Regions from separate parts of the Comamonas sp. FUJ_7 genome, predicted to be linked through region 1. Evidence: predicted binding sites of a transcription regulator. Region 1 holds the regulator's gene; each other region holds the start of a gene.

Region 1 (10,016 bases):
GCCACCAACACCGCCGAATAGAGCAATCCGCAAGGCATCAGCGCCCAGACAAAGCCTGCAGCCAGACTACCGCCCGGCGCCGTAACCCAGGGCTGAACCCGAGCCCAGACAGAGCGTCCCGCGCGCTCCAGCCATGCTGGCTGACGCGCCTGCACCACCATGGCAAGTCCCCAAGCCATGACTGCTACATGCATCAAAGTCCAAAGCTTTTGCAACGCCGTCGTCTGGCTTGTCACCCAGGACAGACTCTCCATGGCCACGGCCGCAATTCCGCCAAGCAGCGCATAGCCAGAAATTCTTCCCATATGGAACAACGCAGTGCGAAGCCATTGACGACTTTGCAGGCCACGCACGGCAACTACCTTCTCTTCGCTGGCGGCTTTGCCACCGACCACAACACTGCAAGGCGCAGCACACATAACAAGACAATGGGGCCCGCCAACGAGCCCCATGATCAAAGCAGTCCAGACCAGCGAAAACAACATGCGCTAGATGATGCGCGAAAAGCGTGCGCGGTTCCTGTCTGCCTGCAAATATCGGTCAAACAGCATGGCTACTCCACGCACAAAAAACCATCCCAGTCCCGTCACCTTGAAGCCCTCTTCCGATATCTCCAGCAGACCGTTGCGCTGCATCTCTTCCAGCGCCTCCACTTCTGCAGCGAAGTATTCACGGAAATTGATCAGCCAAGCCTGCTCCATCGGCTCATACAGCACCGAGCCCTGGCACATGATGGACATGATCACGGCGCGGCGCACCAGATCATCGCGCGACAAGGCCAGGCCTCGCTGCACAGGCAGGGCATCGCCATCAATGGCGTCGTAATACTCTTCCAGCGTCTTGACGTTCTGGCTATAGGTCGCTCCGACCTTGCCAATGGCCGAGACCCCCAGCGCAATCAAGTCACAATCCGGCTGCGTGCTGTAGCCCTGGAAGTTGCGATGTAGACGCCCCTGGCGCTTGGCAATGGCCAGCGAGTCATCGGGTAAGGCAAAGTGGTCCATTCCCACATAAACATAGCCACCTGCCATGAAGGCATCGATGGCTCCGGAGAGCATGTTCAGCTTGTCCTGCCCCATGGGCAGATCAGCAGACTCGATACGACGCTGGGGTTTGAAGCGCTCAGGCAGATGCGCATAGGCATACAGCGCAATGCGATCGGGGCGCAGCTCGTTGACCTGCTGCAGCGTGCGCGCAAAGGACTCTGGCGTCTGTTTGGGCAAGCCGTAGATCAAGTCCACATTAATGGAAACAAAGCCCAGACGGCGAGCTTCCGCCACCAAGGCAAACACTTGTTCGGCTGGCTGCTCGCGATGCACAGCCTTCTGTACGACAGGATCGAAGTCTTGAACACCAAAGCTGAGGCGATTGAAACCCATGTCTCGCAAAGCTTGCAATCGCTCATTGCTCACCGTGCGCGGATCGACCTCGATCGAGTACTCACCCGCAGGGTCCAGCTTGAAGTGCTCTTGCATCAAGCCCATGAGCTGCTTCAGTTGAGCATCACTGAAAAAGGTGGGCGTACCACCACCAAGATGCACCTGACTGACCAATTGCCCCTTGCCGCAATGCTCGGTATGCATGGCCAGCTCACGCTCCAAATAGCTGAGGTACTCACCCGCCTTCTCGTGGTGCTTGGTGACGATCTTGTTGCAGGCACAGTAGTAACACAGTGACTCACAGAAGGGCACATGTACATAGACGGACAGTGGCAAGGCACGTGTGCCGGAATGCGTTTTGCGCTGCTTCAGAGCCAAAATATAGTCATCTGCACCAAAAGCCTCAACAAAACGGTCAGCTGTTGGGAACGATGTGTAGCGTGGGCCGGGAATATCGAAACGGCTCAGCAACTCAGGCGTGACTGCGGTCATAACTAGGTGCCAGGTAGTGCTCACACCCGATGAAAGCAAGGAGTCACAACATATTTTGCGATGAATCTCCTGCCTCGGATGCCAAAAAGCGCATGTTTAAAAACGAATACTGGCAATGTGCCCCAAGGCAATGCCCCTGTCCTTGATGAAAATCAAGAGAGCAAGAGGCAAGTGCTGCGACAATTTGATCCATCTCATTACAAACCACGAGGTCAATGACCGGCGCGACTATCACTCAGTGTCTGTCAGTGCCGCTGCTGAAAGCCCATGAATCTTCAGACCATCAAAGCATCCTGCTCCAACTGCAATCTGCGTGAACTGTGCATGCCCATGGGCCTGGACGATGAACAAATGGAGCGCATTGACGAAATTGTGGCCACGCGCCGCAAGGTCAAGCGTGGCGGACTGCTGTTTCGCAATGGCGAAGAGTTCACCTCGCTGTATGCCATTCGCACTGGATTCTTCAAGACCAGTGTCGCCACCGAAGATGGCCGTGACCAAGTCACCGGCTTTCAGATGGCAGGTGAAATCATCGGCCTTGACGGCATCGTCAACGACCACCACACCTGTGACGCCGTGGCACTTGAAGACGCCGAAGTCTGCGTGATGCCCTTTGACAAGCTCGAACAGCTCTCGCGCGAGGTCACTGCCCTGCAAAACCACGTGCACAAGGTCATGAGCCGCGAAATCGTGCGCGAGCATGGTGTGATGCTGCTGCTGGGCAGCATGCGCGCCGAAGAGCGCCTGGCCGCCTTTGTGCTGAATCTGGTGCAGCGTCTGTCAGCCCGCGGCTTCTCCAAGTCGGAGCTGGTGCTGCGCATGACGCGTGAGGAGATCGGCAGCTACCTGGGCCTCAAGCTGGAGACGGTGAGCCGCACCTTTTCCAAGTTTGCCGAAGAAGGCATCGTCGAAGTCAAGCAGCGCCATCTGCGCATTCTGGATACCGAGGCACTCAAGCGCATCGTCAACAGCCAGCAGTGTCATAACTGAGGCCACAGACTCAGCTGCATTCACCCCAAAGCCCGCATCAGCGGGCTTTTTTCTGGGTTCTTTATTCGGACAAAGGCTCGGAGACGATGCCTGCGTTGAGTTCACTGACAGAGCGGCCCAGCATGACCGTCATCAGCCCTCCAGCCAGCGTCACACCCCAGAAGGCAAAGAATGCCAAGGTATAGACAGCACTGCGCGACCAGTCCAGCGGAGCCCCCAGCCAGTGCACGTCCAGCGGGTCAACAAAGGCAAAAACCACCATCTCCATGATTGCCGCCGCCAGAAAGGCCGGCCAGACAATCCACATCCAGCGTCGAGCATCCATAGTGAGTCTCCTGGGTTTGCGGGATAGCCTTCATTTTGCACGGGCCATTTAACATTTCCATATAGAACTTCGGGCATGCACCGTGGCGGGAAACCCGTATTACTCCTTTTTCATGAGCTAATAGCGCTCATCCTGCTTAGAAATCAAGTCTAAATTTCTTTGAAATGACGGCAGGGAAAGCGCTTTCAGCTCACATTTTTGAAATTCCATGAAAAAAGGCCGCAAAAGCGGCCTCATGGAAAAGATGTGAAAGGACTCAGCGATCCAGCGGATGGTCCTTGGCTGGGGTTGCCGCATGGTTGCGCCCTGTAATGGCGGGAGCCATGTTTTTTTCCGTCTCGCTCAGGCGCTGATTGATCTCGATGCCATGACGATAGTAGTCAGGATCGATTACGGGATCAGGCTTGCTCATGGCAATATAGGCGGTGACAAAGCCCGCAATCACCACGATCACGGGGCCTGCAATGACCAGCCAGACATGGGCAAACTTCCACCAGGGTTTGCCGTCCTCGGGGTGAATGATTTTGCCCGTTTGCAGGGGTTTGGCTTGTGCTGCCGACATGTTGAAACCTTTTTTCGAAATTCTGGCAGGCCCGCTGCTTAAGGCAGCAGGACTGCGCAAATTGTTGCCGATTGGCGATGTCCTTGTCCGACCTCCGTCATGCAGGCGAAAGGCCGGTTCCGAGAAAGTTAGCGCGGCACCAGGAACACGGTTTTCTCTGAAATGCGCCCGGCTCCTGCGGTCACTGCATCCACATTGAAATACACGGTGTGCGAGCCGGAGTCTGCGGAACCATAAGGAATCTGCAGTCGCACGGCAATGCCGCGTGTCTCGGCCGGGCCTACCGTCACCTCCTGATCAGAAGCCACTTCCAGGTTTTCCAGTCCTACCGCAGTGATACGGTAACGCTGCTCGGTTTCCGTGGCATTCATGATCTGCAGGCGGTAGACGTTCTCCAGCTTGCCGCCCGCCACAATACGCGAGAGAGCGGCGCGGTCACGAATCACATCCACCTTGAGCGGCTCGCGCAGCACCAGGCTGGCGATCATGGCACCACTCAGGCCCAGCAGCACTGCCGAATAAATCAGCACACGCGGACGGAAGATGCGGCGAATCACCTGCGCATGTTTCCAGGCCTTGGCCACGGCGTTCTGCGTGGTCAGGCGGATCAGGCCGCGCGGATACTCCATCTTGTCCATCACGGAGTTGCAGGCGTCGATGCAAAGACCACAGCCAATGCATTCGTACTGCAGCCCCTTGCGGATATCGATACCCACAGGGCAGACCTGCACGCACAGCTTGCAGTCAATGCAGTCACCCAGGCCTTGCGCCTTGTAATCCACATCCTTCTTGCGAGGGCCACGATTTTCACCACGCTCAGCGTCGTAGCTGACGATCATGGTGTCCTTGTCGAACATGGCACTCTGAAAGCGTGCATAGGGGCACATGTACTTGCAGACCTGCTCGCGCATATAGCCGGCGTTGCCATAGGTGGCGAAGCCATAGAACAGCACCCAGAAAATCTGCCAGCTGCCCTGCAGCGCCATCAGCTCGCCGCCCAGCTCGCGAATGGGCACAAAATAGCCCACGAAGGTAAAGCCGGTCCAGACAGACAGCGCAATCCAGAGAAACTGCTTGAGCGACTTCTTCCAGATCTTCTCGAAAGTCCAGCCGCTCTTGTCGATGCGCATGCGAGCACTTCGGTCCCCTTCGACCTTGTTCTCGATCCACATGAAGATCTCGGTGTACACGGTCTGCGGGCAGGAAAAGCCGCACCATAACCGCCCGGCCACGGCGGTGAACAGGAACAGCCCCAGCGCACTAATGATGAGCAAGCCCGTCAGATAGATGAAGTCCTGCGGGTACAGCACCAGGCCAAACAGGTAAAAGCGGCGCGCACCCAGATCGAACAGCACCATCTGGCGCTCACCCCACTGCAGCCAGGGCAGGCCGTAGAAGACAATCTGGGTCAGGAACACCATGGCCCAGCGCCAACGTGAAAACACGCCACTGATCGCCCGCGAGTACACCTTTTGCTCGGAGGCAAACATGGGCACCATCTCCGGGCCGTTTGCATGAGGCTCAGGGGTGATCGGGATGACTTTGCGAGGTTTCCCTTGGTCGCACGGCATCACAGTTCCTTAATTTTTTTGTAATTACTGAAAATTGAAATGTGAAAAAGGCGGTGCCTGAGCACCGCCTTTGATCTACACATTACTTGGCGTCTTGCGTATTCGAGAGACTCCAGACATAGGAAGCCAGCACGGCGATTTGCGCCTCGGTCAGCTTTTCCTTCTGGGCAGGCATCTCGTTCATCTTGCCATTGTTGACGATGTTGACGATGGCCGCCTCACCCCAGCCGTGCAGCCAGATGTCATCGGTCAGGTTGGGAGCCCCCATGGCGGTGTTGCCCTTGCCATCCATGCCGTGGCAGGCTGCGCAGGCCACGAACTTGGACTTGCCTTGCGAAGCCTTGACGGCATCGTGAGGGCTGCCAGACAGGCTCAGCACATAGTGGGCCACGTTGCGCACATCATCAGCCGTGCCCACGGCAGCAGCCATGGGAGGCATGACGCCGATGCGACCGTTGGTGATGGTTTCCTTGATCTTGTCAGGAGTGCCGCCATGCAGCCAGTCACCGTCTGCCAGGTTGGGGAAGCTCTTGCTGCCGCGTGCGTCAGAACCGTGGCACTGAGCGCAGTTGTTCATGAACAGACGCTCGCCAATAGCCATGGCCTGGGGATCCTTGGCCATTTCTTCGGTGGGCATGCTGGTGAACTTGGCGTACATGGGCTCCAGATCCGCCTTGGCCTTGGCCATTTCCTTCTCGTAGGCACCGGTCTGGCTCCAGTTCAGCTTGCCGCCGAAACCGCCCAGGCCTGGGTAGGCTGCCAGATAGGCCAGACCAAAGACCACGGTGATCACAAACAGACCCATCCACCACTTGGGCATGGGGTTGTTGAGTTCGCGCAGGTCTTCGTCCCAGACGTGGCCCGTGGTGTTGTCGCCAGCGGAGACCACCTTCTTGCGGGCCACCAGAATCAGCAGCAGCAAGCAGCCGAAGATGCCGATCAGCGTAATCGCCGCGACGTACACCGACCAGAAATTGTTAATGAAATCGCTCATGGGATGTTCTCGTTGTGGTGATCAGACTCAGTCTTCCAGGAATGGAACCTGAGCTGCCTCGTCAAAACGGGCCTGGTTGCGGCGGGCATACGCCCACCACCAGATGCCCACGAAACACGCCAGCGATGCCAGCGTGGCCACGATACGCATGGTGGTGATATCCATTTCCAGCCCTCTTTCTCTTATTTGACAGCGCGGCCCAGGACCTGCAGATAGGCGATCACAGCCTCCATCTCGGTCTTGTCCTTGACGTCGGCCTGAGCACCAGCGATTTCCTCATCGGTGTAGGGCACGCCCACGCGGCGCAGCGCCGTCATGCGCGTTGCCACAGCCGTGTCGTCCACCTTGTTGGTTTCCAGCCAGGGGTAAGCAGGCATGTTGGACTCGGGTACCACGTCACGCGGGTTGTTCAGGTGAATGCGATGCCATTCGTCGCTGTACTTGCCGCCCACACGGTGCAGGTCAGGACCGGTACGCTTGGAGCCCCACTGGAAGGGGTGGTCGTACACGAACTCACCGGCAACCGAGTAGTGGCCGTAGCGCATGGTCTCGGCGCGGAAGGGGCGAATCATCTGCGAGTGGCAGTTGTAGCAACCTTCGCGCAGATAGACGTCGCGGCCCATCAGCTGCAGCGGTGTGTAGGGCTTGAGGCCCGCCACGGCTTCGGTCGTGGACTTCTGGAAGAACAAAGGCACGATTTCCACCAGACCACCAATGGTCAGCACAAACAGTGTCAGCGCGATCAGCAAGAAATTGCTGGTCTCGATCTTCTCGTGGGAAAAGCTCTTGGGAGCTGCGTTATTTTGATCAGACATTGCTTTTGCTCCTCAATGCTCAGGCGTGCGCCACCGCTGCAGGCACAGCCACCTTCACGGAACGGCCAGCCATGGCTGTCTTCCAGGTGTTCCAGGCCATGACCATCATGCCGCCCAGATACAGCAGGCCACCGGTGACACGGATCACGTAGAAGGGATAGGTCGCCTTCACGCTTTCCACGAAGGTGTAAGTCAGCGTGCCATCGGGGTTGACTGCGCGCCACATCAGGCCCTGCATCACGCCGGCAATCCACATTGCGGCGATGTACAGCACGATACCGATGGTGGCCATCCAGAAGTGCAGCTCGATCGCGGGCACGGAATGCATCTTCTCGCGGCCAAACAGACGGGGAATCAGGTAGTACAGAGAACCCATGGTGATCAGACCCACCCAGCCCAGAGCGCCGGAGTGAACGTGACCCACGGTCCAGTCGGTGTAGTGAGACAGTGCGTTCACCGTCTTGATGGCCATCATGGGGCCTTCGAAAGTGGACATGCCGTAGAACGACAGGGACACGATCAGGAAGCGCAGGATGGGGTCGTCACGCAGTTTGTGCCATGCACCCGACAGCGTCATGATGCCGTTGATCATGCCGCCCCAGCTGGGAGCCAGCAGGATCAGCGAGAACACCATGCCCACGGACTGTGTCCAGTCAGGCAGTGCCGTGTAGTGCAGGTGGTGAGGGCCGGCCCACATGTACGTGAAGATCAGCGCCCAGAAGTGCACGATCGACAGGCGATACGAGTAGACGGGGCGACCAGCCTGCTTGGGGATGAAGTAATACATCATGCCCAGGAAGCCAGCGGTCAGGAAGAAGCCCACGGCGTTGTGACCGTACCACCACTGAACCATGGCGTCCTGCACACCGGCGTAGGCCGAGTAGCTCTTCATCCAGCCAGCGGGGCTGGAGACGTTGTTGACGATGTGCAGCAGGGCCACGGCCAGAATGAAGGCGCCGAAGAACCAGTTGGCCACGTAGATGTGCTTGACCTTGCGGATACCGATGGTACCGAAGAACACGATTGCATAGGACACCCAGGTCACGGCAATCAGAATGTCCAGAGGCCACTCCAGCTCAGCATATTCCTTGCCCTGGGTGTAACCCATGGGCAGGCTGATCGCTGCGCCGACGATAACCAGTTGCCAGGCCCAGAACGTCAAGCTGGCCAGCTTGGGCATGAACAGCTTGGTCTGGCAGGTGCGCTGCACCACGTAGTAGCTGGTGGCGAACAGAGCCGAGCCACCAAAGGCAAAAATCACGGCATTCGTGTGCAGCGGACGCAGGCGCCCGTAGCTCAGCCATGGAATACCGAAGTTGAGTTCCGGCCAGGCCAGCTGGGACGCGATAAACACGCCCACCGCCATACCTACCACCCCCCATACCACGGCCATGATAGAGAACTGTCTGACGACGGTGTCGTCGTAATAGACAGCATTGTTATTTGTTGCTTCCATCGGGCACCTCTTAGATTTCTTGCAAAGTGTTCATTGGTTTCTTATCGGACTCGTTGAGCCACATCAATCGTCGCGAAGAATGCGCTCACCCTCTTGTTCCACGCTCTCAAACTGACCTCGGTAAACAGCCCACCACAGGGCAGCCACAATGGCCATGACCAGCACTACCGAGAGCGGAATCAGTACATACAAAATGTCCATCAATGACCTCCCTGAGGCTGCAGTCCCACCACCTCGGCGGCCTGGGCCGGCTCGGCGGATGGATCGGAAGATTTCAGCACAAGCGAGCGAGCCAGTCGCGCGGCATTGGCCACCACCAGCAAAGAGCTGAGCGCCATGCCCAGCCCCGCCAGCCAGGCGGGCATCCAGCCCATCAGGGCCAGAGGAATGGAGACGGCGTTGTAAGCAGCTGCCCAGCCCAGGTTCTGGCGTACTACGGACAGGGTCCGACGCGCCAGCAGCAGGGTTTGTAGCACCAACTCCAGACTATCGCCCAGAACCACAAAATCTGCGCGCGATTGTGCCAGCGGCACTGCTTTGCCAAAAGCAAAAGAGACATGCGCTCCAGCTAAAACTGGGCCGTCATTAAGACCGTCGCCCACCATGGCCACTTTGCGCCCCTGAGCCTGCGCGGACTGCAGTGCATCGAGCTTGTCCTGTGGCTTGCAGTCGCCACGCGCCTGCTCTATGCCCAGCTTGCCCGCCACGGTCTGCACCGCTGCAGAGCGGTCACCCGACAGCAGTTGCACGGCTACGCCCTGTTTTTTCAGGTCGGCAATGACCTGTGCAGCCTCCGTGCGCACGTCTTCGCTCAGGTGGAACTGAACCAGAGGCCTCCAGCCTTCTGCCGATTCTTCGGCCAGCATCACACTCTGGCCGGGCTCATGGGGTGCCAGCTCGGGTACGCCGCAATGCGCGGCCGAGCCCAGTCGAAGGTGACGACGCAGATGACGCCCCTGCTCTGCCTCACCACGGGCTTGCACCCAGACATCCAGGCCGCTGCCGGCGACTTCCTGCACAGAATCCAGCTGCCAGTCGCTGACGGGCAGTTCCGCCACTTGAGCTGCCTGAGCCAGAGCCTTGGATGCTGGGTGCATGGACTGGCGCGCCAGCAAGGCGGCCAGAGCCAACAGCTCATCCGTGTTTTGACCTTCAGCAGGTGTCAGCGCGCGCAGCACCAAACCGTCGCGGGTCAGCGTGCCCGTCTTGTCGAATACCAGCGTGTCCACGCTAGCCAAGGCTTCCAGCCCTTGCAGATTGCGCACCAGCACGCCACTGCGCGCCAGGGTGCCTGCGGCCGTGAGCATGGCGACGGGAGTCGCCAGCGACAGCGCGCAGGGGCAGGTCACGATGAGCACGGCCACGGCCACCATCATGGCTTTGCCAGGGTCAGTGGGCCACCACCAGATGGCGGCACCCAGCGCCGCCAGCA
Region 2 (10,016 bases), 660 kb from region 1:
GATGAAGACGGCTTTGTCGGCTCCGCCAGTACCGAGCAGCAGCACCAGAGCGCCACGGATGCCACCAAGGCAGAAACCACGCTGCGCGAGCAGTTGGGCCGCTTTGGTGCGACGATTTTTGAAGTCAACGATATTTCGCTGAGCCTGAGCCAGCCCTGGTTTGTGCCTGCCTCAGTGCTCAACCAGTTGCGCCGCGAGGCAGTGGCTGCACTGGAGCAGGCCCGCGCCGACGGCTTTGTGCGCCTGCCCCGCGCCCAGCCTGTGGAGCCGCCAGTGCCCTTCCCTGAAGACACGCTGACCTATCTGGCCAACGTCTACAACCAGAAGGCCCATGACTTCTACGTCAAGCATGGCGTGAAGATCATCGATGCCGCCTACGAAAGCAAGGAAGAGGAAGGCGAAGTCTCACTGATGATCACCAAGCATTGCGTGCGCTTCTCCATGAGCCTGTGCCCCAAGCAGGCCAAGGGAGTGATTGGCGTCAAGGGCACCATCAAGGCCGAGCCGCTGCAACTGATCAACGGCAAGGAAAAGCTCACGCTGCGCTTTGACTGCAAGCCCTGCGAGATGCATGTGGTGGGCAAGATGAAGAAGTCTGTCATGAACCAGCATGTCAAGGAAATGAAAGAGACTCCCATGCAGTTTTATCGCACTCGCCCCACGCCTCAGCAGCTCTCCTGAGCGGCGCTGAATGCCGTAAAAAAGCCCTCCACCGGTATCGGTTGGGGGGCTTTTTTGTTAGCTCAGCTTCACTAGTACAAACCCTTGGATTAATACCTTTTCGCAAATCGTCTATTTTTTAGGCAATTCGTGCAAACCACCACCTGGCGTGGCTTTCAGGACTTGAGCGCCTAGTTTTCCACAAGAGCGTCCACATGATGCGGGGATAAAAGTCGAGGTGAATGTCACACACTGCTGTACATATGCACAGTTGCAGAAATCAGGTGACGTCACCGCCCTTGAGCTTGGCAAAAGACAGGTTGGCACACGCACTCTCCAGCAGAGTTGCCACCGCCGGCACCAGGGTGCTGAAGTTGGCAAAACCATGGAGCATGCCTTGAGCGCGAATGGTGACGACCGGCACACCCGCCTGCTCAAGACGCTGGGCAAAGGCCTCGCCTTCATCACGCAGAATATCCAGCTCCGCCGTCACCAAAACAGCTGGCGGCAGCCCTGCCACATCCGGGTACTGCATGATGGACGCAAGTGGATGCACTGAAGTCCCAGGGTGATAGTGACGCCACATCGCGGCCATGGCATCCGTGGTGAGAAATGGCATTTGCCCATACAAGGCATGCGAGGACGTATCCATCTTCGAGTCGCAGACCGGATAAAGCAGCAACTGCTGGCGAATACCGCTCCACCCATCCTCCTTGGCCCGCAAGCAAACTCCAATGGCCAGGTTTCCGCCAGCGCTGTCGCCTGCCACCATGAGTTGCTGCGCATCACACAGCAGCTCTTTGGCATGCTGTGCCACCCAGCGCGTCGCAGCATAGGCATCGTCCAGAGCTGCCGGAAACACATGCTCTGGTGCCAGCCGATAGTCCACGGACACCACATTCATTCCGGTGATGCGGGCAAGATGACGGCAGAGGTTGTCATGGGTATCCAGAGTGCCTATGCACCAGCCGCCACCGTGAAAATAGACCATCACAGGCGCCGCCTGCGCTGCACGGGGTCGGTACAGGCGCAGCCTGAGAGGCTTAGCATCGCCGCCGGAGATATCAAGCTCTCGCACCTCATGCATGGGCAAGTCGGCAGGCGGGAAAGGCATGTGGTCCATGAGCTTGCGAATCTGCGGCACCGGAGTCGTCACAAAGTCCATGGGTGGAGCATCTTTGAACTGCTCAAGCACGGCAGCCAGTTCGGGGTGTATCTGCATGGTTCATCCTTGAAATCAAGAAAGCGGCTGCCCTGCATGTCAGGCAGGCAGCCCATGTATTCACTGCAATGCTCAGGCAGCCATTTCTTCGGTCTGGTGGTGGGTGTAGTCCTGCCATACGGGCTCGCTCATCTCCTGCCTGAAGCGCGACTGCGACCAGGGCCAGGTGTTGGGAATGCCGTTCTTGTCCAGATACCAGCTATTGCAGCCGGAGCCAAAAACCGAGCCTTTGGCCGCTTGCTTGCGTTCCTGGTCATACAGCGCCAGAGCTTCTGGCTTGGCCGAAAGCCCTGCCACTCCGGCCTGCTCTCCTCTCTCTATCAGCTGAGAGATGTAGCCCCACTGCATCTCCGAGGTATCGATCAGCGAGAAGTTGCCTACGGGCGAGGTCGGCCCATTCATGAAATAAAGATTGGGAAAGTCGGGCACCGAGATCGACTTATAGGCCGTGGGAACATCGCTCCAGGCCTGCTCCAGTGTCTTGCCCTGAAGCCCCGTCACCTGCATGGGGCGCACATAGCGATCGGTCTTGAAACCGGTGGCCAGCACAATGATGTCCACTTCATGCAGCACACCATCGCAGGTACGAACACCGTTTTTCTCAATCTGCTCTATACCCTCGCTGATCAGCTCGGAGTCCGGGTGCTGGATCGCCTGGTAATAGTCGGGCGAGTAAATCAATCGCTTGCAGCCCGCCCGGTAATTGGGCTGCAGTTTCTGACGCAAGACCGGATCTGAAATGCTGTTGTCCAGGTTTTGCTGGCACAGCTTTTGAATTTCCTGGATCTGCTCTGAATCAGGGTCCAGCACACCTTCGGTAAAGCGCTCCACATTGGCCAGATACGTAGGCTCACGCTGCAGATAAATCAGCAGATCGCGATTGCTGCGAAACTCCGCGCGCTGCTCGGCGGTGAACTCCGGGTTCTCAACCGGAAAAATCCACTGCGCTGTGCGCTGGAAATGGCGAACCTTGGCCCGCGTCGCCAGCGCAGAAACAATCTGCACGCCCGTGGACCCCGTCCCAATGACAGCAATCTTCTTTCCCTCCAGCGGCACCTGATGATCCCAGCGCGCGCTGTGAATCGTGGCCCCCTCAAAATCTTTCAGCCCTTTGATCTCCGGGTAATTGGGGTGGTGCAGCACACCCGTAGCGGCCACTACAACCCGCCCCTGAAAGAGATTGCCGTGCTGGTCTTCCAAACTCCAGGCATCGCCCTGCCATTGCGCCTGCGTAATCTCGGTATTGAAACGGACAAAATCTGCAATTCCATATTTTTCATAAACCATCTGGAAATACTGCTGAATTTCCCCGCCCGGCGGAAGCACGCGAGACCACTCGGGATTCGGTTCAAAAGAATAGGTATATGCATGCGAAGGAACATCGCAGGTTAATCCTGGATAGGTATTATCTCGCCAGGTTCCCCCCAGGGTTTTCGCCTTCTCCAGAACAATAAACTTCTTTCCTGATTCTTTCAGATGAATGGCGGCCAAAATACCCGACATTCCACACCCAATCACGATGACGTCATATTTCATGATTTAAATCTCCTCAATACATTTCAATGACTTTGGCCGCAGAAAATCCATCATCCACCGGTAAATTGACGCCACTTATAAACGAAGCCATATCCGAGAGAAGAAATGCCACTGCATTACCGACCTCGCAAGCCTGCCCTTGCCGCTTGAGCAAATGCTGCTGGACAAAGCCGTTGAACGCAGGACTCTGATCCAGACCTGCCGTCATCGGTGTCTCGATCAATCCAGGGCTGATGGCATTGACGCGCACACCGTGCGGCCCGAAATCTGCCGCCAGACTGCGCACCAGTTGAATCACAGCCCCTTTGGAAGCGCAATAGGCCAGATTGCTGGGATTGCCCAGCATGCCGTTGATGCTGGCGATGGCCACGATGGAGCCTTGCTTGCGCTGCTTCATATGGGCAGCCACTGCACGGGCTGCATGCATGCTGCCGGTAAGGTTGACCTGCAGCACCTGCTCCCACTCCTGCAGCGTCATACCCTCCAGGTCTCCGACCCGCGAAATGCCTGCGGACGCCACCAGACCATCGATCTGGCCATAGCGGCCAATCACCGCTTCAACACCCTGCTGCACTTGCTCCCAGCAAGCGACATCCATTGGCTGAAACTGGCAGCCTGCAGGCAGCTCCTGGGTCTGCTGCAAGTCCGCACAGATCACCTGTGCCCCGCTGGCGGCCGCCACCTTTGCACTTGCCAGCCCAATGCCGGATGCACCACCCGTGATCAGAATTCGCTTGCCATCAAGACCCGCCATTTTTTGAATTGCAGAATTCATCAAAACCCCAATACATGTTCAAAACGCTATTACTTCGCGTAATCGACATTCTTCTGAATTCAGGCCATTGAATCACTGTGAATTTTCCTCTTTACAAAATCACAATGTATTCGCAGTCTCTCGGGTTAACCATTAATTCATTTGAACGCACTGTGCCCCGCCATTTTTTATGTCAACACAGGGTTTTTATGTAATAAACGATAAGACACTGTGGATCTCCCCAAAATATGTCAATCGGGATTGCATGAGAAACAGAGCCATTTATCGAATGCTTTAATAAAAAGCATCTCGACTTCAATGGGTTATCAATGAAAGTAGCTGTCATTACCGGTGCGGCCAGCGGCATCGGCGCCGGCCTGGCAAGAGAAGCTGTCGCGCGCGGCATGCAGGTCGTATTAGCGGACCGGGACCCAGGCGGCCTCAACGCAATCGCCCAAGAGTTAGGCTCCAAAGCCCTGGCAGTCGTAACCGATGTGACCCAGCAACTCTCTCTGGATGCTCTGGCCGACAAAGCCTACGCAGCCTTCGGTCAGGTTGATCTTCTGTTCAACAACGCAGGCGTTCTATCCACCGGTAACTGCTGGGAGATCAGCGACGCCCAGTGGCAGCAAGCCTGGCAAGTCAATGTCAACGGCATCGTCAACGGCCTGCGCGCCTTTGTGCCGCGCCTGCTCAAGGCAGACCGGCCAGCGCGCATCATCAACACGGCATCGGTGGGCGGCTTTTTGCCCAGTCCCTTGATGGCGCCCTACTCCGCGACCAAGTTTGCGGTTGTGGCGCTGACCGAAAGTCTGGCCAATGAACTGGCCGCCATCAACCCAGAGATCAAGGTCTCGCTACTCGCTCCCGGCCCAGTCAAGACTGCCATCTTCCGAGAAAAGCCCTCCGATGCCTCCACCCAGTTTCACGGGATGATGACGCAGATGCTTGATGCCAAAGGACTGACACCCGATGAGTTCGCCCACCGCGTGTTTGCTGCCATTGACAAGGGGGAGTACTGGATCGTGCCTCAGCCCGAAATGCTGGACCCGCTGCTGCAGGCCCGCAACCAGATCATCGCCAACCGCGCTGACCCGATCTTCGCCTGGGCGCCACAGGCCCAGGCGTAAGCCGCTTGGCAGCCGCAGCTCAGCCCTGCACAGCCCTTGAAGCACTGCCCACTTTTTAAGCAATGACGGCAAAGCCTTGACCATCAAGGCTTTGCGCAGTTGTTCCGGCGTTTACCCACAGCCCGCCCCACATCCTTTGGGGATAAGAGCGAGCGCCCCGCAAGCCAACGCTTTTCACTCGAGACGAAGCGTGAGACCGCAGGCAATGCACAAGCCTGAAGAGGCTCAAAGAAGCACGAAGAGGTAGGGTTAGGCGAAACAGCGACGCATCGAGGGCGGAATCAAGGGCGGAGTTGGCAGCCCCAAGCCCAAAGCTGATGTGTAATCACTCCCATGCCCAGACTGAAAGCTCCCAGCAAGGACGAAAGTGCTCTGCTCCCCCCGTTTCTGGAATTGCCAGAACATGCCATTCATATTCCGCAAACCGAAGCCGAGCTTGAAGCGGCTTTGCAAGCCATGCGCGCAGAACCCGTGCTGGGCTTCGATACAGAAAGCAAACCCCTTTTCAACGTGGGCCAGCACGACAGCGGCCCACACCTGGTTCAGCTCGCCACCGTGAGCCAGGCCTGGTTGCTGCAGCTGCATCTGCCACTGGCACTGGAGCTGTCACGCTGGGTGCTGGCCGCAGGCCATATCTGCAAAGTCGGTTTCGGGTTGGACAACGACAAGCACTCGCTGCCGCGCCGCCTGGGCGCGCCGCTGGTCAATATCCAGGATCTGGACAGCCGCTTCAAGCGACTGGGCTACGGCTCCTCGGTGGGGGTGCGCGCCGCAGCCGCTTTGGTGTTGCAAAAAAGTTTTCACAAGTCCAAGCGCACGACGACTTCGAACTGGGCCGCAACGCAACTCAGCCCTGCCCAGCGCCGCTATGCCGCCAACGACGCCCATGCCCCGGCCGTGATTTATGCGCATTTGGCAGACTGGGAAAGCACAGTTCCCGCACCGCCCGCACGCCGTGCACAGGTCACTCCCTCAAGGCGGCACACCTAAAAGGGGAGCGCATGACGCTTGCAATACATCGATTTCAGATAGTTTTTGATCTGAAATCATCTACTAGCAAGCGCCAGGCGCTCCTTTTTTGCAATTCGGCAACCTCTTCGCCCCCGCCGCAGGATCGCCATTGCCCACAGGTCGCTGCGTCTTCCTCATAATGCACAGTCGCTCAGAGTGCCGGAGGCATCCCCCTGCCTCGGGCACTTGCGTCCTTCACCAACGATATAGAGACACGCTCATGCGCATTGAAACCCTCGCCGTTCATGCCGGCTACTCCCCGGACCCCACCACCAAATCCTGCGCCGTCCCCATCTACCAGACGGTGGCCTATGCGTTCGACAGCGCCCAGCATGGCGCCGACCTGTTTGACTTGAAGGTGCCGGGCAATATCTACACCCGCATCATGAACCCCACCACCGACGTGCTGGAAAAGCGCGTGGCGGCGCTGGAGGGCGGCATTGCCGCGCTGGCCGTGGCATCGGGCATGGCCGCCATCACCGCGGCGATTCAGACACTGGCCGAAGCCGGCGACAACATCATCAGCGCCAGCACGCTCTATGGCGGCACCTACAACCTGTTCGCCCACACCTTCCCGCAGCAAGGCATTGAGGTGCGCTTTGCCGACCCGCGCGATCCGGCCAGCTTTGGCAAGCTGATCGATGCCAAGACCAAGGCCGTGTTCATCGAATCCATCGGCAACCCGCTGGGCAACGTGACCGACATTCAGGCGCTGGCCGATGTGGCTCACGCCCACGGCGTGCCGCTGATCGTGGACAACACCGTGCCCTCGCCCTATCTGCTGCGCCCCTTCGAGTTTGGCGCCGACATCGTCGTGCACTCGCTGACCAAGTACCTGGGCGGCCACGGCACCAGCGTGGGCGGCGCGATTGTGGACAGCGGCAAGTTCCCTTGGGCGGAGCACAAGGAGCGCTTCAAGCGCCTGAACGAGCCGGACGTCAGCTACCACGGCGTGGTCTATACCGAAGCCCTGGGCCCAGCTGCCTTCATCGGCCGCGCCCGCGTGGTGCCGCTGCGCAATATGGGTGCCGCCATCTCGCCACAAAATGCCTTCCAGATTCTGCAAGGCATCGAGACCCTGGCCCTGCGCATGGACCGCATTTGCGAGAACTCGCAAAAAATTGCCGAAACCCTGCAAAACCACCCCAAGGTGGAATGGGTGCGCTATGCAGGCCTGAAGGACCACCCCGACCACGCGATTGTGCAAAAGCAGTCGGGCGGCCGTGCCTCGGGCATTTTGTCGTTCAGCCTCAAGGGCGACGGCGGTCGCGAAGCCGGTGCACGTTTCCTGGACGCGCTGCAGCTGTTCACCCGCCTCGTGAACATTGGCGATGCCAAGTCGCTGGCCACCCATCCAGCATCGACCACCCACCGCCAGCTGGACGCGGCCGAGCTGGCCAAGGCCGGCGTGACCGAAGGCATGGTGCGTCTGTCCGTGGGCATTGAGCACATCGACGACCTGCTGGCAGACCTGAACCAGGCGCTGGACAAGGTCTGACTCCCGGCCAGGCTCGCCTGATCTGGGCGAGCCCCAAGGGCGGGCGGAACACCACCCCGCCCTTTCGCCCAGCATAAAAAAATCGGTACCCGCGCTTGCGGAGTACCGATCTAAACATACACCCTAGCCTCGGAAGACATTAAGGCAGACCACCCCGATGACTTCCTTGCACCACAGAGCCTGCGGTGCGTGCATCACTTCCGGGAAGAAGGCCAGAAGCGATCACACTCTTTGCCGTGCAGCTATCAGAAGCGATAGCCCACGCCCACGCCGACCAGCCATGGGTCGACCTTGAACTTGGCATTCTCCAGACCAGCGCCGGTGACCTTGGTGCCCAGATACACCTTCTTGACGTCGAAGTTCAGCGACCAGTTCTTGTCCAGCGCGTAGTCAAAACCAATCTGCAGCGCACCGCCAAAGCTGTTCTTCTTCACGGTCACGGCACCATCGGCAATGTTCACATTCGAGAAGCGCGTGTAGTTCACACCAGCACCCACATAAGGCTTGAAGGCGCCGAAGTTGGTGAAGTGGTACTGAGCCAGCAAGGTGGGAGGCAGATGCTTGAGCGAACCCACCTTTTCGCCACCCAGACGCACATCATGCTTTTGGGGGTAGGTCAGAATCAGCTCAGCGGCGATATTGGGCGTGAAGTAGTAAGACACGTCCACTTCAGGCATCCACTTGTTGTTGATGCTCACACCTGCATTACCGGCAGCGCCACCGTTGTCGCTGTCCAGGTGCAGAGCACGCACGCGGATCTGCCAGGGGCTGGTGCCATCAAAGGATTGAGCAAAGGCTGTACCTGCAGTCAAAGCGCTGGCAGCAGCGGCAATCGCGATCAAAGTCTTTTTCATGGGTTTTCCTTGAAGTAATCTGGGGAAGCGTTATGCACTTCCTATGCCCTTGATTGAAACAAAGCTCCCCGTCTGCGGGTTTGTCCCAAATCAATGTGCACCTCAGGAGCCGCCACGAAAAAAGCGATCGTTGCACCCTGGCCACGACCGCTATTCGTCTAATCAGTTTCTGATTCAGCGCAAGCCAGCACCCCTCATGCAGTGCTAATGCCAGCCGGGCTGGTTAGAGCGTACTTAGTGCGCAGCCTTTGCGGGGCGCAGCTTTTGCCACAGCTCCACACACACCACCACGGCTGCGCCAATGATGGCTCCCACCACCACATGTACCAGCACCGGACCCAGGGCTGCGACCACGCCGCCCATGGGTGCAATCACGGTCTGCACCCAGTGCTCGATGGGGCCTATGCCATGCACCAGCAGGCTGCCGCCCACCATGAACATGGCGGCCGTTCCCACAATGGACAGGCCCCGCATCAGCCAGGGTGTGAAGGCAATCAGGCCACGCCCCATGGCCTTGGCCGCATTGCTGGACTTGGCCATCAGCCAGGCGCCCACATCGTCCATGCGCACAATGCCCGCCACCAGGCCATAGACAAACACCGTAATCGCCAGCGCCACGGCCACCAGCACCGCACCCTGCTCCCAGATGGGCTTGGTCGCCACAGTTCCCAGAGCAATGGCCATGATTTCGGCAGACAAGATGAAGTCGGTGCGGATAGCGCCCTTGACCTTTTGCTGCTCATAGGCCAGTGGATCCATCTGCTTTTCACGCGCGGCACGCAGCGAGGATGGCGCTACGCCTTTGAGAGTAGCTTCTTCAGCATCCACAATGATTTCTTCGGTTTTATGGGCATTTTTCTTGTGAAACAGATGCAGGATTTTCTCCACACCCTCAAAGCACAGAAAGGCTCCACCAATCATCAGCAGCGGTGTGATCAGCCAGGGAGCAAAAGCGCTGATCAGCAAGGCCGCCGGCACCAAAACAGCCTTGTTCATCAGCGAGCCCTTGGCCACGGCCCACACCACAGGCAGCTCGCGATTCGCCTTGACCCCTGTGACCTGCTCGGCATTGAGCGCCAGATCGTCGCCCAGCACGCCCGCCGTCTTCTGCATGGCCACCTTGGTCTGCATGGCCACATCATCCATAATCGCCGTACTTTTGCCGGCCGCCGTTTTGGTCATCAGCGCCACGTCATCCAGCAAAGCTGTAATGTCATCCAGCAACATCAAAAGTCCGGCACCTGCCATCGCACACCCCAGTTAGTTTTAATGGCCGCCATCATGCCTGCAAACCATGTCCTATCAGCGACAGAAAATGCCCCACACACGCCGTAAGACTTGCTGCCGAAGC
Region 3 (10,016 bases), on a different contig from region 1:
CATTCCCGCCATGATCTGGCTGGGCTGGTTCTGGCGTCCGCTGGCCGTGCTGATGCTGGCGGTGGCCGGCTTCTCTCTCATGGCTGTGGGCCTGTATCAGGGGGCAGATGGTGGCGATCTGGCCCGCTCGGAAACGGTCTTCGGCCTCAAATTCTTCCTCTCCAGCCAGTCCGCCATTCTGTGGATGAGCATGGTGTTCTTCATCAGCACCGCCTTCTATTGGGTGGGCGTGTTTGCCAAGAGCGAGAACTCCGTCATGTCGCTGCTGGGCTCTCGCCTGGCGTGGCTGGCCGTGGGTCTGGCGCTGGTGGGCACCATGGTGCGCTGGTACGAGAGCTATCTGCTGGGCCCGGACATTGGACACATCCCCGTCAGCAACCTCTACGAAGTGTTCGTGATGTTTTGCTGGATGACGGCGCTGTTCTACCTGTATTACGAGCAGCATTACGACACGCGTGCGCTGGGCGGCTTTGTGATGTTGGTGGTCAGCGCGGCCGTCGGCTTTTTGCTCTGGTACACGCTGGTGCGTCAGGCCCATGAAATTCAGCCCCTGGTGCCAGCCCTCAAGAGCTGGTGGATGAAGCTGCACGTGCCCGCCAACTTCATTGGCTACGGCACGTTTGCCCTGTCGGCCATGGTGGCTTTTGCCTACCTGATCAAGCAGCAGGCGACCGAGACCAAGTGGTACAAGCTGGCTCCCCTGTGGCTGCTGGGCGTGGTGCTGTGCTTTGAGCCCATCGTCTTTCGCAAGGGTGCGACCGAAAACGGTGGCAGCTACTGGATGGTGTACTTCGGCATCTCGGCGCTGATCGTGGCCGGCATTTTGCTCGCCCGCAAGCGCATTGCTGCCCGTCTGCCCTCGTTCGAAATTCTGGATGACGTGATGTACAAGGCCATTGCCGTGGGCTTTGCCTTCTTCACCATTGCCACCGTGCTGGGCGCGCTGTGGGCGGCCGAAGCCTGGGGCGGCTACTGGAGCTGGGACCCCAAGGAAACCTGGGCGCTGATCGTCTGGCTCAACTACGCGGCCTGGCTGCACATGCGACTCATGAAGGGTCTGCGCGGCACGGTGTCCGCATGGTGGGCGCTGGTCGGCCTGGCTGTCACCACCTTTGCCTTCCTGGGCGTGAACATGTTCCTCTCGGGTCTGCATAGCTACGGCGAGCTGTAAACCTCGAATCAAACACTCTCATAAAAGGAGCTGTTTGCGCTGGTTGGAGAAGGATTTCAAGCTAAAACAGGCTTGAAATGCTTTGATACCAAGCGCAAGCAGCTCCTTTTTTATTTGCATGTGCTCAGGAACTTTGCTGGCGCAGGACGTTTCCAAATGGCAATACGCTTGACCGTCTCATCCAGAAAAGCACAAGGTACGCATATGCTGATACGCCCTAACCACCAAGGCTTTGAGCACCCGCTGAGCAGCGAGATCACGCCGCAGGCCCAGTATCTGCAGCGCCGAGCCTTTATGCAGACTCTGGCCATGGGGGCGGCAGGTGCCACATTGGCCAGCTGGGCCGGGCGCGATGCGCTGGCGGCGGCCGATCGCGTGCATTTGCCCGCGCTCAAAGGCGCGGCCAGCAAGGTGGCGGGTGCCATGACCATGGAGGCGGTGACCAGCTACAAGGATGTCACCGGCTACAACAACTACTACGAGTTTGGCCTGGACAAGGACGAGCCTGCACGCAATGCCCACACACTCAAGACTAGGCCCTGGACGGTGCGCATTGAAGGGCTGGTGCAAAAGCCGCAGACACTGGACATCGACAGCCTGCTCAAGCTCGCGCCCATGGAGGAGCGCATCTACCGCCTGCGTTGCGTGGAGGGCTGGTCCATGGTCATCCCGTGGGTGGGCTATTCGCTGTCCGAGCTGCTGAAAAAGGTGCAGCCGCTGGGCAGCGCCAAGTATGTGGAATTCGTCACCCTGGCCGACAAATCGCAGATGCCGGGGCTGCGCAGCGGCGTGCTGGACTGGCCCTATACCGAAGGCCTGCGGCTGGACGAGGCCATGCACCCGCTGACGCTGCTGGCCTTTGGCATGTATGGCGAGGTTCTGCCCAACCAGAACGGTGCGCCGCTGCGTCTGGTCGTGCCGTGGAAATATGGCTTCAAAAGCGCCAAGTCGCTGGTGGCGATTCGCCTGACGGACAAGGAGCCCGGAACGGCCTGGAACAAGGCGGCGCGTAATGAGTACGGCTTTTACTCCAATGTTAACCCCGAGGTCGACCACCCGCGCTGGAGTCAGGCGACGGAGCGTCGCATTGGTGAAGGAGGGCTGTTTGCCAAAAAGCGCAAGACGCTGCTGTTCAACGGCTATGGCGATCAGGTGGCGCAGCTGTATGCAGGCATGGATTTGAAGAAGTTCTACTGATGCAGGCTGGGTTGCAAAAGCTGCTGTTGCTGCCTTGGGCCAAGCCGCTAGTCTTCACGCTATGCCTGCTGCCCTGTGCCTGGCTGTTCTATGCGGCGTTTACCGATGGGCTGGGCGCCAATCCTGCCGAGGCCTTGCTGCGCAGTACCGGTGACTGGACGCTGCGCTTTCTGTGCATCGTGCTGGCGGTGACGCCGCTGCGCCAGATCACAGGCTGGAATCTGCTGGCGCGCTATCGCCGCATGCTGGGCCTGTATGTCTTTTTCTACGCCTGTCTGCACCTGCTTTGCTATGCATGGTTTGACATGGGGCTGGACTGGGGCGATATCTGGGCCGATATCCCCAAGCGTCCGTTCATTCTGGTGGGCTTTCTGGCCTGGGCCATCTTGCTGGTGCTGGCGGCGAGCTCGCCCAAAGCCGTGCTCAAGGGTCTGGGGGGCAAGCGCTGGCAGTGGTTGCACCGTGCAGTCTATGCCGTGGCGCCCCTGGCACTGCTGCATTTTTTCTGGATGCGAGCTGGCAAGAACAACTTTGCCGAAGTGGCCATTTATGCAGCCATTCTGGCTACCTTGCTTGGCTGGCGTGCAGTGCGTGCTATCAAAAAGTAATTAGCTGACCGCTTGCAGTGGGGCTCGCACCTGGCGCGAAACCGGGTCGATCTCAGCAGAAGGCAGCTGATAAGCGCGCTGATCGAAGAGGTCGATGCCGCACTGCAAGCCTTCCAGCCAGTTGAAGAGATCCGTAATGGCCTGCTTGCCCATGATGGGGGCGCCATGCTGGGGCACGATCATGTCAATCGGAAGCTGACGCGCCATCTGCACCCACAGACGCAGAATCTTGTTGGACACCATGTAGCGACGGTGAAAGCCTTCCATGCGTGCGATATGCGGCATGAGATCGGTGACGGGCTTTTGCGCTTCGGCACCGGTAGTCAGAGAAACGCCCAGGTCGCCTGTAAACAGAATCTTGCTGATGGGGTCGTAGAAGTGAAAGTTGCCCTCGGCATGCAGAAAGTGCGCTGGCAGCAGCACCAGCTCGGTCTTGCCCAGCGGCAGGCGCCCGCCAGAGTCGGGCACGCCAATGACGCGGTTTTCGGTCTTGCCGACCTTGGTGAAATGCGGCGCAAAGCGCTCCCAGATGCGCGAGATCACCAGTTGGGCGCGCGTGCTGGTCATCCAGCGATCCAGCGAAGCAATGATGTCCGGGTCCGCATGCGAGGCCACGACATAGGCCAGCTTTTGCGGCGGGAAATGCCGTGACATGCCCATGAACAGTTCGTTGAAAGCCAGGTTGCCACCTGGATCGATGATGGCCCCCGTGCCGTTGTCCACAATCAGGAACTGGTTGGCCTGAATGGCCTGACCGTCCTCTTCGATGAGGTCGGAGAACATCAGGCAGGCATGGGTTTTGTCGCGGTAGAGCTCAATGGACATGGCGGTTTGCCAAAGGACAAGATGCCGCCACTCTAGGGTTGAATCCAGTGCTGCGTGTTGATGTTTATCAAGTCTCAGGGCTTGTCATCAGGCTCGATGCTGGTGTTCTCCTCCGTCAAGGAGGGTGTGGGGGCCGCAGGCTTGAGGGTGCCCGATGGCGTGCTGGAGATGCCAAGAGATTCAGGCAAGGTTGCCCGATTTTGCGCGGCAGGATCGGTAGGCAGATAGAGCGGACCTTTTTGTCCGCAGGCGGAAAGGACAGCGAGGGACGCCGCACAAGCCGCAAGGGCAATGCTCCTGACTAGAATTTGGTTGGCTTTCAACATGGGCAAATTGTAATGACTGACCTTGAATATCTGGATCGCGCTGACCAACTTCTGCTGGCCGTGGAGCAATGCTGTGACCGTATCAACGATGAAACCGATGCGGACATTGATGCACAGCGCGTAGGTGGCATGGTGACGCTGGTGTTTGCAAACCGCAGCCAGATTGTGATCAACCAGCAAAAGCCTCTGCATGAAATCTGGCTGGCTGCCAAGGCGGGTGGTTTTCACTATCGCTTTGACGAAGAAAAAAAGGCCTGGATGGATACCAAGGGGGCTGGTGAGTTCTTCGCAAACCTGACGCAGTATGCGAGTGAGCAAGGTGGCATTGCACTGGAGTTTAAGGCCCTGGCCTGAGTCTTCCGAATGCTGAAACAAAAAAGCCTGCCTCGATGAGAGGCAGGCTTTTTTGTTGCGTTAGTTGCGGAATAGGTCCAGGATCCGGCTTCGCTCTTCGGCTGCAGGTGCGGGCGTGCCACCGGGCAACGGGGCTCCTTCATCCGTGTTAACGCTTTCCATACCCAGGCTGGAGACGCCGCCGTTGCGGGCATTTTCTTCGTAGTACCAGTCACCTCCCATATTGACCACGCCAGGAGGGGCCTGCACTTCGGCCACAGGTACGCCCTTGAGAGCGTGCTGCATGAAGCTGATCCAGATGGGCAGGCTCAGGCCGCCACCGGTCTCGCGTGAGCCCAGGTTGCGGGGAGTGTCGTAGCCAATCCAGGAGACGGCAGCCAAAGTGGGTTGATAGCCGGTGAACCAGGCGTCCACAGAATCATTGGTAGTGCCGGTTTTGCCATACAGATCAGGTCGCTTGAGCGTTGCCTGGGCACGCGCAGCGGTGCCCACGCGGGCGACATCGTTGAGCAAGGTGCCCGTCAAGAAGGCGTTGCGCTCGGGGATGGCCTGGGGCAGCTCTTTGACGGGGGGGGGGGTGAATTCGGAAAGCACGCGACCCTTGTGGTCGGTCACTCGGGCAATCAGCCATGGGTTGACGCGGTGCCCGCCATTGGCAAATACCGAGTAGGCACCAGCCATCTGCAGTGGTGTAACCGAACCTGCGCCCAGTGCCATGGTCAGGTAGGCAGGCTGCTTGGCGGCCTCAAAGCCAAAGCGGGTGACCCACTCCTGGCCGACTTTGGGGCCTATGGCCTGCAGCAAGCGGATGGAGATCATGTTCTTGGACTTGTTCAAGCCCGTGCGCATGGTCATGGGGCCGTCGTAGCGGCTATCGTAATTCTTGGGCTCCCATGGCTGACCGCCTGTGGTGGCTGCGCTGAAGAAGATCGGCGCGTCATTGATCAAGGTGGAAGGAGAGAAACCATGCTCCAGCGCAGCAGAGTAGATGAAAGGTTTGAAGCTGGAACCCGGCTGGCGCCATGCCTGTGTGACGTGGTTGAACTTGTTCTTTTCAAAGTCAAAGCCGCCAACCAGTGCGCGAATGGCGCCTGTTTGGGTGGACATGGCCACAAATGCGCCCTCAACTTCGGGCAACTGAGTAATCTCCCAAGCGCCCTTGGCTGTCTTGACGGCGCGAATCACGGCACCTGGGCGAATCTTGGTGTTGGGCGGCGCCTTGGGGCTGAGACCAGACTCGGCTGGCTTGAGGTTTGCCCCGGTGATCTCGAACTGGGTGCCATCCGCACGTGCAGCCACAATTTTGCGAGGTGAGGCCTCAAGCACCACAGCAGCAATCACGTCCCCATTGTCGGGGTGGTTGGCCAGCACATCGTCAATGGCATCTTCCAGGTCTTGAGCGTTGCTAGGCAGGTTGATGAACTTTTCAGGGCCGCGGTACTTCTGGCGCCGTTCATAGTTCATGATGCCTTCGCGCAGCGCCTTGTAAGCGGCCTCTTGCTCGCCTGCATTCAGGGTGGTGTAGACATTCAGTCCCCGGGTATAGGCGTCATTACCATACTGGGCAAAGATCAGCTGGCGGGCCATCTCGGCCACATATTCCGCATGGATACGGGTGGAGTTGGAAGCCGTGCGCAGCTTCAGGGGCTCTTCCTTGGCCTGCTTTGCTTGCTCTGCGGTGATGAAGCCGTTCTCTTCCATACGCTCAATGATGTAGAGCTGACGGATGCGGGCGCGCTTGGGGTTACTGATCGGGTTGTATGCGGAAGGAGCCTTGGGAAGGCCGGCCAGCATGGCGGCTTCTGCAACCGTGATGTCTTTGAGTGGGTGGCCGAAATAGGCTTCACTTGCCGCTGCAAAGCCGTAAGCACGGTTGCCCAGGAAAATCTGGTTCATGTAGATCTCGAGGATCTGCTCCTTGGTGAGCAGGTGCTCAAGTTTGAAGGTCAGCAGGATTTCGTAGATTTTGCGGGTGTAGGTCTTCTCGGAAGACAGGTACACGTTACGAGCCACCTGCATGGTAATGGTTGAGGCTCCCTGGCTTTTCACCTTGCCCAGATTGGCGAGAGCCGCGCGCAGCATGCCCTTGTAGTCCACGCCGCCATGTTCGAAAAAGCGAGTGTCTTCGATGGCCAGAACCGCATCGGTCATGACCTTGGGAATCTCACTGATAGGGGTCAGAGTACGGCGCTCTTCACCAAACTCACCCAGAAGAGCTCCTTCGCTGGAGTAAACACGCAGTGGAAGCTTGGGGCGATAGTCCGCAAGCTCAGAGACATCCGGTAGGTTGGGATAGGCCATGGCCAAGGCAACGGCCACGGCCAGCATGATAGCGAGGGTGCCGGCGACAGCAAGACCGATTAGCCAGAAGATGGAGCGGGGCAGCCAGTGCATGCGTTTTTTGGAAGCTTGAGAGCCAGGAGCTTGAGCCTGGTGAGCAGAATGTTCTGGTGGCGGCATGTCGCAGTATTTGCAAGGGATGGGGCATTATAAAAAGCGCCCCCCGGAAAGCATCTCGATAGCAGTGCGCAGTGCGCAGTGCGCATACGAAGTGAATCCTAAAGCACGTGGCAAGCTGGCTCTGGTGTTGGGGATGTTCTGCTTTGTGTTTGACGTTACACAAGGTTGTCTTTTTTTGACCACGAAATTTGTCCCAAAGCACTGCAGCAAAGCATGTGCTGCTATGGCTTGCTGCTAGGATTCCCCTGTATTGCTAGCTTTTGTTTCTATTTTTACAACCTAGGGGGGGCACGTTGATTGCTCTGAGTTCTTTATTCAGCCGTCAGCCTGCGCCTTTGCTTGGCATTGATGTCAGCTCATCCAGTGTGAAACTGGTGGAGTTGTCTAAGAGCAAATCTGGCGAGTGGCAACTTGAGCGTTGTGCGATTGAGCCCTTGGAGAAGGGCTGGATCAGCGACGGCAATATCGAAAAATTCGATGAGGTGGCCGAAGCTGTACGCCGCTTGGTCAAGAAAAGCGGCACGCGCACCAAGCAAGTGGCCATGGCCTTGCCGGCAGCCGCTGTGATTACCAAAAAAATCACACTGCCTGCAGGATTGACGGAACTGGAAATGGAGGTCCAGGTCGAGTCCGAAGCCAATCAGTACATTCCATTTTCTTTGGATGAGGTAAGTCTTGATTTTTGCGTGATCGGGCCTTCACTTGTTGCACCCGGTGATGTCGATGTGCTGATTGCCGCATCGCGCAAAGATAAGGTGCAGGACAGGCAGGGTCTTGCAGAGGCAGCAGGCCTCAAGCCCATAGTGATTGACATTGAGCCTTATGCCGCGCGTATGGCAGCAGCGCGTCTGGTGTCACGCTTGCCTAACTCCGGGCAGGATGCCGTTGTTGCACTCTTTGAAGTGGGTGCAATGACAACCAGCATGCAGGTGCTGCGCAATGAAGAAGTGCTCTATGAGCGCGACCAAGCCTTTGGTGGCGCACAGCTGACGCAGCTGATTGCAAGGCAGTATGGCTTTTCTCCGGAAGAGGCTGAGGCAAAAAAGCGCAGTGGCGAATTGCCCGACGACTATGCTGGTGCAGTACTCAAGCCCTTTGTGCAGAGCTTGACTCAAGAAGTAGCCCGTGCCTTGCAGTTCTTCTTTACCAGCACACCCTACAACCGTGTTGACCATATTCTGCTCGCTGGGGGCTCTTCTTCCTTGCCTGGACTGGCTGAAGCTGTCAGTCAGCAAACCGGTTGCGCTTGTAGTCTTGCAAATCCGTTTGATGGTATGGAGATTGGCAGCGGGATTCGTCTGAAAAAAATGGCCCGTGAAGCGCCGTCCTATCTGACCTCCTGTGGTCTGGCCATGCGGAGGTTTCAAGAGTGATATTGATTAATCTTTTACCCCACCGCGAAGCGGCTAAGAAACGCCGTAAAGAGGCGTTTCAGATCAATATGGTGCTGGCAGCTTTAGGTGGCTTGCTGATTGCAGGGCTGATCTATTGGTACTTTCAAATGATGATCGAAGGGCAGCAAAATAAAAATAATTTGCTGCGCTCCGAGATAAAGGTACTCGAAACACAGATCAAGGAAATTGAGGGACTGGAGGCGGAGATCACAGCATTGCGTGCGCGCCAGAAGGCTGTGGAAGACCTGCAGTCTGATCGCAACCTGCCTGTCTACATGCTCAATGAGTTGGTGAGGCAGCTGCCCGATGGGGTCTACATCAGCAGCATCAAGCAGGAAGGACTGACTGTGACTATGCAAGGGACGGCGCAGTCGAATGAGCGTGTTTCCGAGATGCTGCGAAATCTCACGGATGGCTCCCCTTGGTTCTCCAAGCCGGAGCTGCAGGAAATTGTGGCAAAGACCGTAGAAGTAAGTGCCAAGGACAAGCGTCGCGCTGCGGCGTTTACATTGCGCTTCAATCTGAACCGGGCCAGCGATGCAGAGAAAAATCTGCCTGCACCAGCCTCTTCTGTGAAGGTGCAGTAATGGCAAGGAAAAAGAAAAAATCCCTGGATCTTGATTTTGCTGCACTGCAGGAAAAAGTTCAGCGCCAATTTCGCAACCTAGACCCGAATGATCCATCGGTATGGCCAGCCTTGCCCAAGGCTTTGCTCTATATCGCAGTGGCAGTGGCGGTGGCAGCTTTGTTGTGGTTCGTAATGCTCAAGGACTATGAGGAAGAGCTGGAGACGGAGCGAGCAACCGAAGTCACGCTGCGCGCAGATTACTCCAAGAAGATGATCAAGGCGGTGAGCTTGGAAGGGCTGAAAAAGCAGCGCGAGCAGGTGCAGCAGTATGTGACTCAGCTTGAAAAGCAGCTGCCCAGCAAGGCTGAGATGGCGGCTTTGCTCTCTGATATCAACCAAGCCGGCCTGGGCCGAAGCCTGCAGTTCGAAGTGTTCCGTCCCGGAGCCATGGTGGCCAAAGAGTATTACGCTGAACTGCCCATTACCCTGAAGGTGACAGGGCGCTATCACGATATTGGTGCATTCGCATCGGACGTTGCCTTTCTGTCTCGTATCGTGACTTTGAACAATCTGTCGATTGCGCCCAGTGGCAAGGACACAGATGTGCTGACCATGGATGCTACGGCACGTACTTTCCGCTATTTGGATGCGGATGAGGTTAAGGCTCAGCGAGACGCATCCAAGGGGAAGAAGAAATGAGAGCAGTATTCTTGAATCCTCTTTCGCTGGCCCTGATGAGCAGTGTGCTGATGGTGGGGTGCACCTCTTCCGAAGAGGATCAGCTGCGTGAGTGGATGGCGCAGGAGCGGGCCAATGCAAGGCCGCGTGTGACTCCTCTGGAAGAGCCAAAGCCTTTTACCCCTCAGGCTTACACAGGGGCTGAAGGAATGGACCCCTTCAACTCTCTCAAATTGATTCAGGTGCTGCGCAAGGAATCTGCGCAGTCCAATATCAGCACGGCTTTGCTGACTCCGGAGCTGAGTCGCCGCAAGGAGCCACTGGAGGCGGAGCCTTTGGATGCAATGACCATGGTCGGTAGTCTTGATAAAAAGAATGTGCCCACGGCCTTGGTCAAGGTCGGTGGTCTGCTCTATCAGGTGAAAGTCGGCAACT

The links. Region 1 encodes FNR, which switches genes on or off when oxygen is low (the NO sensors DNR and NnrR bind a similar motif). Its sites were predicted from a motif close to TTGATNNNNATCAA; they were not measured.
Region 2: the regulator FNR is predicted to act here: its motif matches at 8,746-8,759, upstream of AC2I9W_RS03525 (OmpW/AlkL family protein).
Region 3: the regulator FNR is predicted to act here: its motif matches at 3,859-3,872, upstream of AC2I9W_RS07920 (oxygen-binding di-iron domain-containing protein).

What each region holds. Positions count from the first base shown of each region.
Region 1 is NZ_JBXXZI010000001.1:115,846-125,861, reverse strand. Features, by position in the region: gene AC2I9W_RS00615 (sulfite exporter TauE/SafE family protein) at 1-485, opposite strand, end outside; gene hemN (oxygen-independent coproporphyrinogen III oxidase) at 489-1,871, opposite strand; gene fnr (fumarate/nitrate reduction transcriptional regulator Fnr) at 2,139-2,861, shown strand; gene AC2I9W_RS00600 (hypothetical protein) at 2,923-3,186, opposite strand; gene AC2I9W_RS00595 (FixH family protein) at 3,443-3,748, opposite strand; gene ccoG (cytochrome c oxidase accessory protein CcoG) at 3,877-5,319, opposite strand; gene ccoP (cytochrome-c oxidase, cbb3-type subunit III) at 5,402-6,313, opposite strand; gene AC2I9W_RS00580 (cbb3-type cytochrome oxidase subunit 3) at 6,341-6,478, opposite strand; gene ccoO (cytochrome-c oxidase, cbb3-type subunit II) at 6,496-7,128, opposite strand; gene ccoN (cytochrome-c oxidase, cbb3-type subunit I) at 7,148-8,584, opposite strand; gene ccoS (cbb3-type cytochrome oxidase assembly protein CcoS) at 8,648-8,785, opposite strand; gene AC2I9W_RS00560 (heavy metal translocating P-type ATPase) at 8,785-10,016, opposite strand, start outside.
Region 2 is NZ_JBXXZI010000001.1:779,305-789,320, forward strand. Features, by position in the region: gene AC2I9W_RS03490 (peptidase U32 family protein) at 1-681, shown strand, start outside; gene AC2I9W_RS03495 (alpha/beta hydrolase) at 941-1,882, opposite strand; gene AC2I9W_RS03500 (flavin-containing monooxygenase) at 1,955-3,418, opposite strand; gene AC2I9W_RS03505 (SDR family NAD(P)-dependent oxidoreductase) at 3,432-4,193, opposite strand; gene AC2I9W_RS03510 (SDR family NAD(P)-dependent oxidoreductase) at 4,502-5,302, shown strand; gene AC2I9W_RS03515 (3'-5' exonuclease) at 5,636-6,292, shown strand; gene AC2I9W_RS03520 (O-acetylhomoserine aminocarboxypropyltransferase/cysteine synthase family protein) at 6,534-7,811, shown strand; gene AC2I9W_RS03525 (OmpW/AlkL family protein) at 8,057-8,665, opposite strand; gene AC2I9W_RS03530 (DUF808 domain-containing protein) at 8,900-9,913, opposite strand.
Region 3 is NZ_JBXXZI010000004.1:162,263-172,278, reverse strand. Features, by position in the region: gene ccsB (c-type cytochrome biogenesis protein CcsB) at 1-1,171, shown strand, start outside; gene msrP (protein-methionine-sulfoxide reductase catalytic subunit MsrP) at 1,376-2,368, shown strand; gene AC2I9W_RS07925 (protein-methionine-sulfoxide reductase heme-binding subunit MsrQ) at 2,380-2,976, shown strand; gene AC2I9W_RS07920 (oxygen-binding di-iron domain-containing protein) at 2,977-3,801, opposite strand; partial or broken gene AC2I9W_RS07915 (LPS translocon maturation chaperone LptM) at 4,050-4,127, opposite strand; gene cyaY (iron donor protein CyaY) at 4,140-4,481, shown strand; gene AC2I9W_RS07905 (penicillin-binding protein 1A) at 4,542-6,875, opposite strand; gene AC2I9W_RS07900 (pilus assembly protein PilM) at 7,235-8,314, shown strand; gene AC2I9W_RS07895 (PilN domain-containing protein) at 8,311-8,922, shown strand; gene AC2I9W_RS07890 (type IV pilus inner membrane component PilO) at 8,922-9,602, shown strand; gene AC2I9W_RS07885 (pilus assembly protein PilP) at 9,599-10,016, shown strand, end outside.